DNA from 2 places in the Pseudomonas sp. LF020 genome. Region 1 is predicted to be linked to the other one. Evidence: predicted binding sites of a transcription regulator. Region 1 holds the regulator's gene; the other holds the start of a gene.

Region 1 (4,209 bases):
AGGCCAAGGTTGTCGACAAGGACAACAACACCACTCAGGGCGAGAAAATCGTCTATGACACAGTGAAGAAGCTGGCCAGTGCCGGTCGCGCTACCGGTAGCAAAGTCACCGAAGCGCGTCCGCGCATCGACATGGTGATCCAGCCGAAGAAGAAAACCGACGAGAAGACCCAGTAATGGCAACTCTGAAAGCCCAACACCTGGCCAAGGCCTATAAAAGCCGCCAGGTTGTGCGCGACGTCAGCCTGTCGATCGACAGTGGCCAGATCGTTGGCCTGCTCGGCCCGAACGGCGCCGGCAAGACCACCTGCTTCTACATGATCGTCGGCCTGGTGCAGGCCGATCAGGGTCGCGTGCTGATCGATGATCTGGACGTCAGCCATCAGCCGATGCACGGTCGTGCCAAGGCCGGTATCGGCTATCTGCCGCAAGAAGCATCGATCTTCCGCAAACTGTCGGTGGCCGATAACATCATGGCCATCCTCGAAACCCGCACGGAACTCGACAAGGCCGGTCGTCGCAAGGAACTGGAAAGCCTGCTGCAGGAGTTCCACATCAGCCACATCCGCGACAACCTCGGCATGAGCCTGTCCGGTGGTGAACGCCGCCGGGTGGAAATCGCCCGCGCCCTGGCGACCGCACCGAAATTCATCCTGCTCGACGAACCGTTCGCCGGTGTCGACCCGATTTCGGTTGGCGACATCAAGCAGATCATCCACCACCTCAAGGCCAAGGGCATCGGTGTACTGATCACCGACCACAACGTGCGTGAGACCCTGGATATCTGCGAAACCGCCTACATCGTCAACGACGGTCAACTGATCGCCGAAGGCGATGCGGCGACCATCCTTGCCAACGATCTGGTGAAGGAAGTGTACCTGGGCCACGAGTTCCGCCTCTAAGCGAATAGTGCCCGGTGAGCCGCCCGGGCGCTGTATCGATTCAAGCAGGATTTAATACGCTTTAATTGTTACAGCGCTCTAGGCAAACACGACAGTTTCAGGCATATAATTTGCTTAAGTTTGGCGCTCCGGCGCCCTGTAGTGGATGGCGCATGCGCGCCGGCGAATAAGGTGTTAAGCCCCTGCCATGAAACCATCGCTAGTCTTGAGAATGGGCCAGCAGCTGACGATGACACCGCAGCTGCAACAGGCCATCCGCCTGCTCCAATTGTCGACCCTGGACCTGCAACAGGAAATCCAGGAGGCCCTGGAATCCAATCCGATGCTCGAACGCCAGGAAGAAGGCGACGACTTCGACAATACCGATCCTTTGGCCGACAACGTCGAACAAAAAACCAACACCGACATTCAGGAACCCTCCTATCAGGAAACCGCCCCGACGGTGGACAACCTGGAAGATGGCGAATGGAACGAGCGCATTCCTAACGAACTGCCCGTTGATACCGCCTGGGAAGACGTCTACCAGACCAGCGCCAGCAGTCTGCCCAGCAGCGATGACGACGAGTGGGACTTCACCACCCGCACCTCCGCCGGCGAAAGCCTGCAAAGCCATTTGCTGTGGCAATTGAACCTGGCGCCGATGTCCGACACCGACCGCCTGATCGCCGTGACCCTGATCGATTGCATCAACAATCAGGGCTACCTCGACGAAACCCTCGAAGAAATCCTCGACGCCTTTGATCCGGAGCTCGACATCGAGCTGGACGAGATCGAGGCCGTTCTGCACCGCATTCAACAGTTCGAACCCGCCGGCATCGGCGCGCGCAACCTCGGCGAATGCCTGTTGCTGCAACTGCGTCAGCTCCCGGCCAAGACCCCGTGGCTCAACGAAGCCAAACGTCTGGTCAGCGATTACATCGATCTGCTCGGCAGTCGTGACTACAGCCAGTTGATGCGGCGCATGAAGCTCAAGGAAGACGAGCTGCGTCAGGTCATCGAACTGGTGCAAAGCCTCAATCCACGCCCGGGCTCACAGATCGAATCGACCGAAGCCGAGTACGTGGTGCCCGACGTCATTGTGCGCAAGGACAACGAGCGCTGGCTGGTCGAATTGAATCAGGAGTCGGTGCCCCGTTTGCGGGTCAACGCGCAGTACGCCGGTTTCGTCCGTCGCGCCGACACCAGCGCCGACAACACCTTCATGCGCAACCAGTTGCAAGAAGCACGCTGGTTCATCAAGAGCCTGCAGAGCCGCAACGAAACCCTGATGAAAGTGGCCACCCAGATCGTCGAGCATCAGCGCGGTTTCCTGGAGTACGGCGACGAAGCCATGAAGCCGTTGGTCCTGCACGACATCGCCGAAGCGGTAGGCATGCACGAATCGACGATTTCCCGGGTCACCACACAGAAATTCATGCATACCCCACGGGGCATTTATGAACTGAAATACTTTTTCTCCAGCCATGTAAGCACCTCCGAAGGCGGTGAATGCTCGTCCACGGCGATCCGCGCGATCATCAAAAAACTGGTTGCAGCGGAAAATCAGAAAAAGCCGTTGAGTGACAGCAAGATCGCTGGTTTACTGGAGGCACAAGGCATTCAGGTGGCTCGCCGCACCGTCGCCAAGTACCGTGAATCCCTAGGGATCGCGCCTTCGAGCGAACGCAAGCGGTTGATGTAAGCCACGTTACAGCGTTCCAGTGGCAGGCTGTTCGGCCTGCCGCTTTATGCACTGGCAACGAAGGAGAAGCTGTATGCAAGTCAACATCAGTGGACACCAACTGGAAGTTACCCAACCTCTCCGTGAATACGTTGAGCAGAAGCTCAAGAGGCTTGAGGGACATTTCGACAAGATCACCAACGTGCAAGTCACGATGTGCGTCGAAAAGCTGAAGCAGAAAATCGAAGCCACGCTGCATATTCCCGGCAATGAGGTCGTCGCAAACGCGGAACATACCGACATGTACGCAGCGATCGACGCGCTGACCGACAAGCTTGATAAACAACTCAAAAAGCATAAGGAAAAGACCCAGAGCCTGCTTCAGGGCGCTACCGGTCGATAACCCCCACCCCCATGATCCGACTTGAAAGTATCCTGACCCCCGGCCGTTCCCTGGTGAACGTGCCGGGCGGCAGTAAAAAGAAAGCCCTCGAACAGATTGCCAACCTGATCGCCCGCGAAGTGCCGGATCTGGAGATGCAAGATGTCTTCGAAGCGCTGATCGCCCGTGAGAAACTCGGTTCCACCGGTTTCGGCAACGGCATCGCCATCCCCCACTGTCGTCTCAAAGGCTGCGAAGCGCCTATCAGCGCGTTGATGCACCTTGAAGCGCCCATCGATTTCGATGCAATCGACGGCGCACCGGTTGACCTGCTGTTTGTCTTGCTGGTCCCGGAAGCGGCCACCGATGCTCATCTGGAATTACTGCGCCAGATCGCCAGCATGCTCGACCGCAAGGAAGTGCGCGAAAAACTGCGTAGCGCACCGAGCAATGAAGCCTTGTATCAGGTCGTCCTGAGCGAGCAGAACGGTCACTAATCATGCGTTTGATCATCGTCAGCGGCCGCTCCGGCTCGGGTAAAAGTACCGCCCTGAATGTTCTTGAGGACAACGGCTACTACTGCATCGACAACCTGCCGGCCGGTCTGCTGCCGGAACTCGCCGAACGCGCCCTGATTCATACCGAGCTGGCTCAGCCGTTGGTGGCTGTGTCGATCGATGCGCGAAACCTGCCGAGTCATTTGTCACGCTTCCCCGAGTTGCTCGAAGAAGTCCGCGCCCGACACATCCAGTGTGATGTGCTGTATCTGGATGCCGACGAAGAAACCTTGCTCAAACGCTTCTCGGAAACCCGCCGTCGCCACCCGCTGAGCACCGCCAACCGCTCACTGGCCGAAGCGATCGAAGATGAAACCGCCCTGCTCGGCCCGATTGCCGACCTGGCCGATCTCAAGGTCAACACCACCAATCTGAATCTGTACCAGTTGCGCGATACCATCAAACTGCGCCTGCTGAACCAGCCGGAGCCGGGGACGGCATTTCTGGTTGAATCGTTCGGTTTCAAGCGCGGCATGCCGGTGGACGCGGATCTGGTGTTCGACGTGCGCTGCCTGCCCAATCCGTACTGGAAGCCTGAATTGCGCGCACAATCCGGACTCGACGCACCGGTCGCCGAGTATCTGGCGACGCAGCCGGAGGTCGAAGAGATGTTCCAGGACATCTACGGCTACCTGAATAAATGGTTGCCGCGCTTTGCGGCGAGCAATCGCGCCTATGTCACCATTGCCATTGGCTGCACTGGCGGACA
Region 2 (4,209 bases), on a different contig from region 1:
AGGCGTGCGCCGTACCGTCGCTGACCGCTTCGGCTTGATCGCCAGCCATTTCATAGCGCGCATCCAACAGACGCAGCGTGTTATCCGCACGCTCGATGAACGTCCCCAGACGAATGAAGCGGAATGCATCGTTACGCATGATGGTGCCGTAGGACGCGCCCCGGAATAGGTGCGAGCGCTCCTTGATCCACTCGCAGAAACGGCTCATGCCGTAGCGGCTGAGACCCTGCTCGGCAATCCCACGAATCTCCAGCCAGGTGGCGTTGATGTTCTCCCACATGTCCGCAGTGATGCGCCCGCGCACCGCATGCGCACTGGCGCGCGCTGCGCCGAGGCAGCTGTAGATGCTCGCCGGGTTGGCGGCGTCAAGGGCGAAGAAATGCAGCAGGCGTTCGGCATGCAGTTCGCCGTGACGCTCCAGGTAATCGTCGAGGGTGCCGGTGATCAACAGCGGCATGGCCAGCTCGTGCAAACCGTCGCCGCGACCGTCCTGCGGCATCAGCGACAGCGAATAGCTGATATCGAGCATCCGTGCGAGGTTTTCCGCCCGCTCCAGGTAACGCGACATCCAGTACAGATCCGAGGCAGTTCTACTTAACATGGCAAGCTTCCTTCAATCCTCGACCACCCAGGTGTCCTTGGTTCCGCCGCCCTGAGAGGAGTTCACCACCAGGGAGCCTTCACGCAGGGCGACACGGGTCAAACCGCCGGGCACAACCCGGGTTTCGCGGCCAGACAGTACAAACGGACGCAGGTCGATATGGCGCGGCGCGATACCGTTTTCGACAAAGGTCGGACAGGTCGACAACGACAGCGTCGGTTGCGCGATATAGGCATGGGGCTTGGCCTTGATCCGTTCGCGGAACGCATCGATCTGCGCCGCGGTAGACGCCGGCCCCACCAGCATTCCGTATCCGCCGGAACCCTGGGTTTCCTTGACCACCAGATCCGCAAGATTGGCCAGCACGTGGGAAAGCTCAGAGGGGTTACGGCATTGCCAGGTCGGCACGTTCTTCAGGATCGGTTCTTCGTCGAGGTAGAAACGGATCATCTCGGTGACAAACGGATACACCGATTTGTCATCTGCTACCCCGGTGCCGATGGCATTGGCCAGCACCACGTTGCCCGAACGATAGGACGACAGAAGCCCCGGCACACCGAGCATCGAGTCGGGGTTGAATGCCAGCGGATCGAGGAACGCGTCGTCGAGACGGCGGTAGATCACGTCCACCGCTTTCGGCCCGTCGGTGGTGCGCATGAAGACCTTGTCGTCGCGCACGAACAGGTCGGCACCCTCCACCAGTTCAACGCCCATTTCCCGTGCGAGGAAGGCATGTTCGAAGAACGCACTGTTGAAACGCCCCGGCGTCAGCACCACCACGCTCGGATCGTCGATCGGGCTGGAGCTTTTCAGCGTGTCGAGCAATAGGTTCGGATAGTGGTCGATGGGCGCGATGCGCTGGGCGGCGAACAGTTCGGGGAACAGGCGCATCATCATCTTGCGGTCTTCGAGCATGTAGCTCACGCCGCTCGGGGTGCGCAGGTTGTCTTCGAGCACGTAGTAGGTGCCGTCGCCATCGCGCACCAGATCGACGCCGGAAATGTGCGAATAGATATCGCGATGCAGATCCAGGCCCTGCATCGCCAACTGGTACTGCTCGTTGGCCAGCACCTGTTCGGCGGGGATGATCCCGGCCTTGATGATGCGCTGCTCGTGATAAAGGTCGGCGAGGAACATGTTCAACGCCTTGACCCGCTGGATGCAGCCGCGCTCGACGATCCGCCACTCGCTGGCGGGAATGCTGCGCGGAATGGTGTCGAATGGAATCAGGCGCTCGGTGCCCTGCTCATCGCCATAGAGCGTGAAGGTAATCCCGGCCCGGTGGAACAGCAGATCGGCCTCGCGTCGCCGTTGTGCCAGCAACTCGTCAGGCGTGTCCGCCAGCCAGCGGGCGAACTCGCGGTAATGCGGGCGGACCTGGCCGCCGGCATCGTACATTTCATCAAAATAGGTGCGGATCATGCCGTACTCCTTGTCACCCGGACCTACAGGCCTTCGCAAGGCCCGTGCCATCGGCATAAACGCTTTGATTTCAATCGCTTGGATAATCACGCCGCAAGCACCGCACCATTCCTGTGCGGCAAATGCCCCAAGCGGATTGCCCCCGCTTCATTGCGACGCATTGCATCGCCTATCACCAGCATAGTCAGAGTTGATTTCACTGCTTGCGCCGGGCTGCGGATAATCCGCGCATCCGCTGCAAACTTCCCACAAGGAAGGCTTCAGCCCAATGACCCGTGACTGCCCGTGCAGTCCCCGCAGGCCGTGACCCTGACCGGTTTCCTCTCCTTATCGATCTTCCCTTTCAGCCACCCTCTCCGGTGGCTTTTTTTTGCCTTTCTGAAATGTTTTGAAAGCAAAAGCAAAAGATCGCAGCCTCCGGCAGCTCCTACCAATCACCTGTAGGAGCTGCCGAAGGCTGCGATCTTTTGACTTTAAAAAAGCTAAACCAGAGATCAGTTCAAACGATGCCGGCTGCGCACCTCCTGCTTCACGCCCCAGCCTTCGATGATGCCGCCCAGCGGCTCGACCACGGCAGAGAAACCCTGCTCGAAATCGCCAATATCGTCATAGGTCGCGTACATCACTTTGCTCAATTCCAACGACCAGGCGCCATCGTCGCGCGCACTGACCTGGGCATTGATGGATTCACCACGAAATTTGCCTGCCGCTCTGCGCGCCCGCTCCTCGTCCGGGAAAATGGCGTAGAACTCGATGGGATGGAATCGGGAAAAGTCGAAACCGCCTTCTTTCATGCGGCGCAGAACATTACTGCTGATGTCTTCTTGATAGGCTGTGCTCATGAATCGTCCCCCTCGGATAGATGGATAGACTTTCCGTATTCCCGCCCCGGGCCTTACAGGCCAAAAGTACATCGGCAAACGGGTTGCCGGCGGGAAACAAGCATGTAGCTGACAAGACCAGACCTTAGCGATCGTTTCGCTGATCTCGCTTGCAGATTAGCCCCAAGATAGAGCTGCTGCCAAGGCCTGGTTGCTTCGGATGAAAGGAAGATTTCAGATTGGAGTGATGCTGCGGATTTCGATGCTGTTCTGGGTTTTCAGGCTTTTCGCCCCGGCGTCGGGGGTGCGCCCTTCCAGATCGTTCAAATCCAGTTCGGCGGCCACGGGCAGGAGCCGTTCCTTGATCAGGCGTGCAGCCTCGTCGTCGCTGGGGCATTCCGCGCGCTCGAACACCTCATCGACAATTTCACCATGATCGTCCACGAAAGTGACTTTCCACTTTTGCATCGGTGCCTCCTCGATCAAACCCGCAAATGGGCTTACATCTATCTCGACTTTTGGCGAGATTGATCGTTCAAAAGGATTGCGGCAGACGAACATGAAAAAAACATCATTTTCATGACTGGAAAAATTTTGTGGCGAGGGAGCTTGCTCCCGCTGGGCTGCGAAGCGGCCCCAAAATATTTAGCAATCGCAGATTTTGTGAGTGCTGCGCACTCAAGCGGGAGCAAGCTCCCTCGCCACAAGGAATCCATCGACCTGGTCAGTCGTTGCTGGGCTTGTTGATCGCCTGCAGCACGTACTGTGGCAGCGCGAATGCGCCGATGTGGATTTCCGGGTTGTAGTAGCGAGTGACGATGCCGCTGCCGATGAAGCGCTGTTGCAGGGTTTCACGGCTCAGCTTGCGGTAGGCCGGGTTGGTCGAGCCCCAGGCGAAGGTCATCGAACCGCCGATGTAGGTCGGCACGGCCGCCTGATAGAAGTGCCAGTCCGGGAACAGGCTGCGCAGGCGGCCGGCGGTGGTCTTGACTTCATCGATCTGCATGAACGGCGTGCCGTTCTGGGTCACGAGGATCCCGCCTTCGTTCAGGCAACGGTGGCAGGCCTGGTAGAAGTTCTCCGAGAACAGCACTTCGCCCGGGCCGATCGGGTCGGTGGAGTCGGAGATGATCACGTCGAATTTTTCCGTGGTGGTGGCAACAAAACGCATGCCGTCGTCGATCACCAGGTTCAGCCGTGGGTCGTCGTAAGCGCCCTTGGAGTGGTTCGGCAAAAATTCCTTGCACATGTCGACCACGGTGCCGTCGATCTCGACCATGGTGATGTGCTCGACGCTGGCGTGCTTGGTCACTTCGCGCAGCATGCCGCCGTCGCCGCCGCCGATGATCAGCACGCGCTTGGCGG

The links. Region 1 encodes sigma-54, which starts transcription at its own class of promoters, with help from an activator protein. Its sites were predicted from a motif close to ANTGGCATNNANNTTGCTNT; they were not measured.
Region 2: the regulator sigma-54 is predicted to act here: its motif matches at 2,056-2,075, upstream of ACU680_RS14880 (circularly permuted type 2 ATP-grasp protein).

The regions. Positions count from the first base shown of each region.
Region 1 covers NZ_JBRFIX010000003.1:436,917-441,125, forward strand. The annotation lists gene lptA (lipopolysaccharide transport periplasmic protein LptA) at 1-176, shown strand, start outside; gene lptB (LPS export ABC transporter ATP-binding protein) at 176-901, shown strand; gene ACU680_RS09750 (RNA polymerase factor sigma-54) at 1,089-2,582, shown strand; gene hpf (ribosome hibernation-promoting factor, HPF/YfiA family) at 2,656-2,964, shown strand; gene ptsN (PTS IIA-like nitrogen regulatory protein PtsN) at 2,976-3,440, shown strand; gene rapZ (RNase adapter RapZ) at 3,443-4,209, shown strand, end outside.
Region 2 covers NZ_JBRFIX010000005.1:412,766-416,974, forward strand. The annotation lists gene ACU680_RS14875 (alpha-E domain-containing protein) at 1-601, opposite strand, end outside; gene ACU680_RS14880 (circularly permuted type 2 ATP-grasp protein) at 614-2,023, opposite strand; gene ACU680_RS14885 (ribonuclease E inhibitor RraB) at 2,518-2,865, opposite strand; gene ACU680_RS14890 (hypothetical protein) at 3,079-3,312, opposite strand; gene speE (polyamine aminopropyltransferase) at 3,569-4,209, opposite strand, start outside.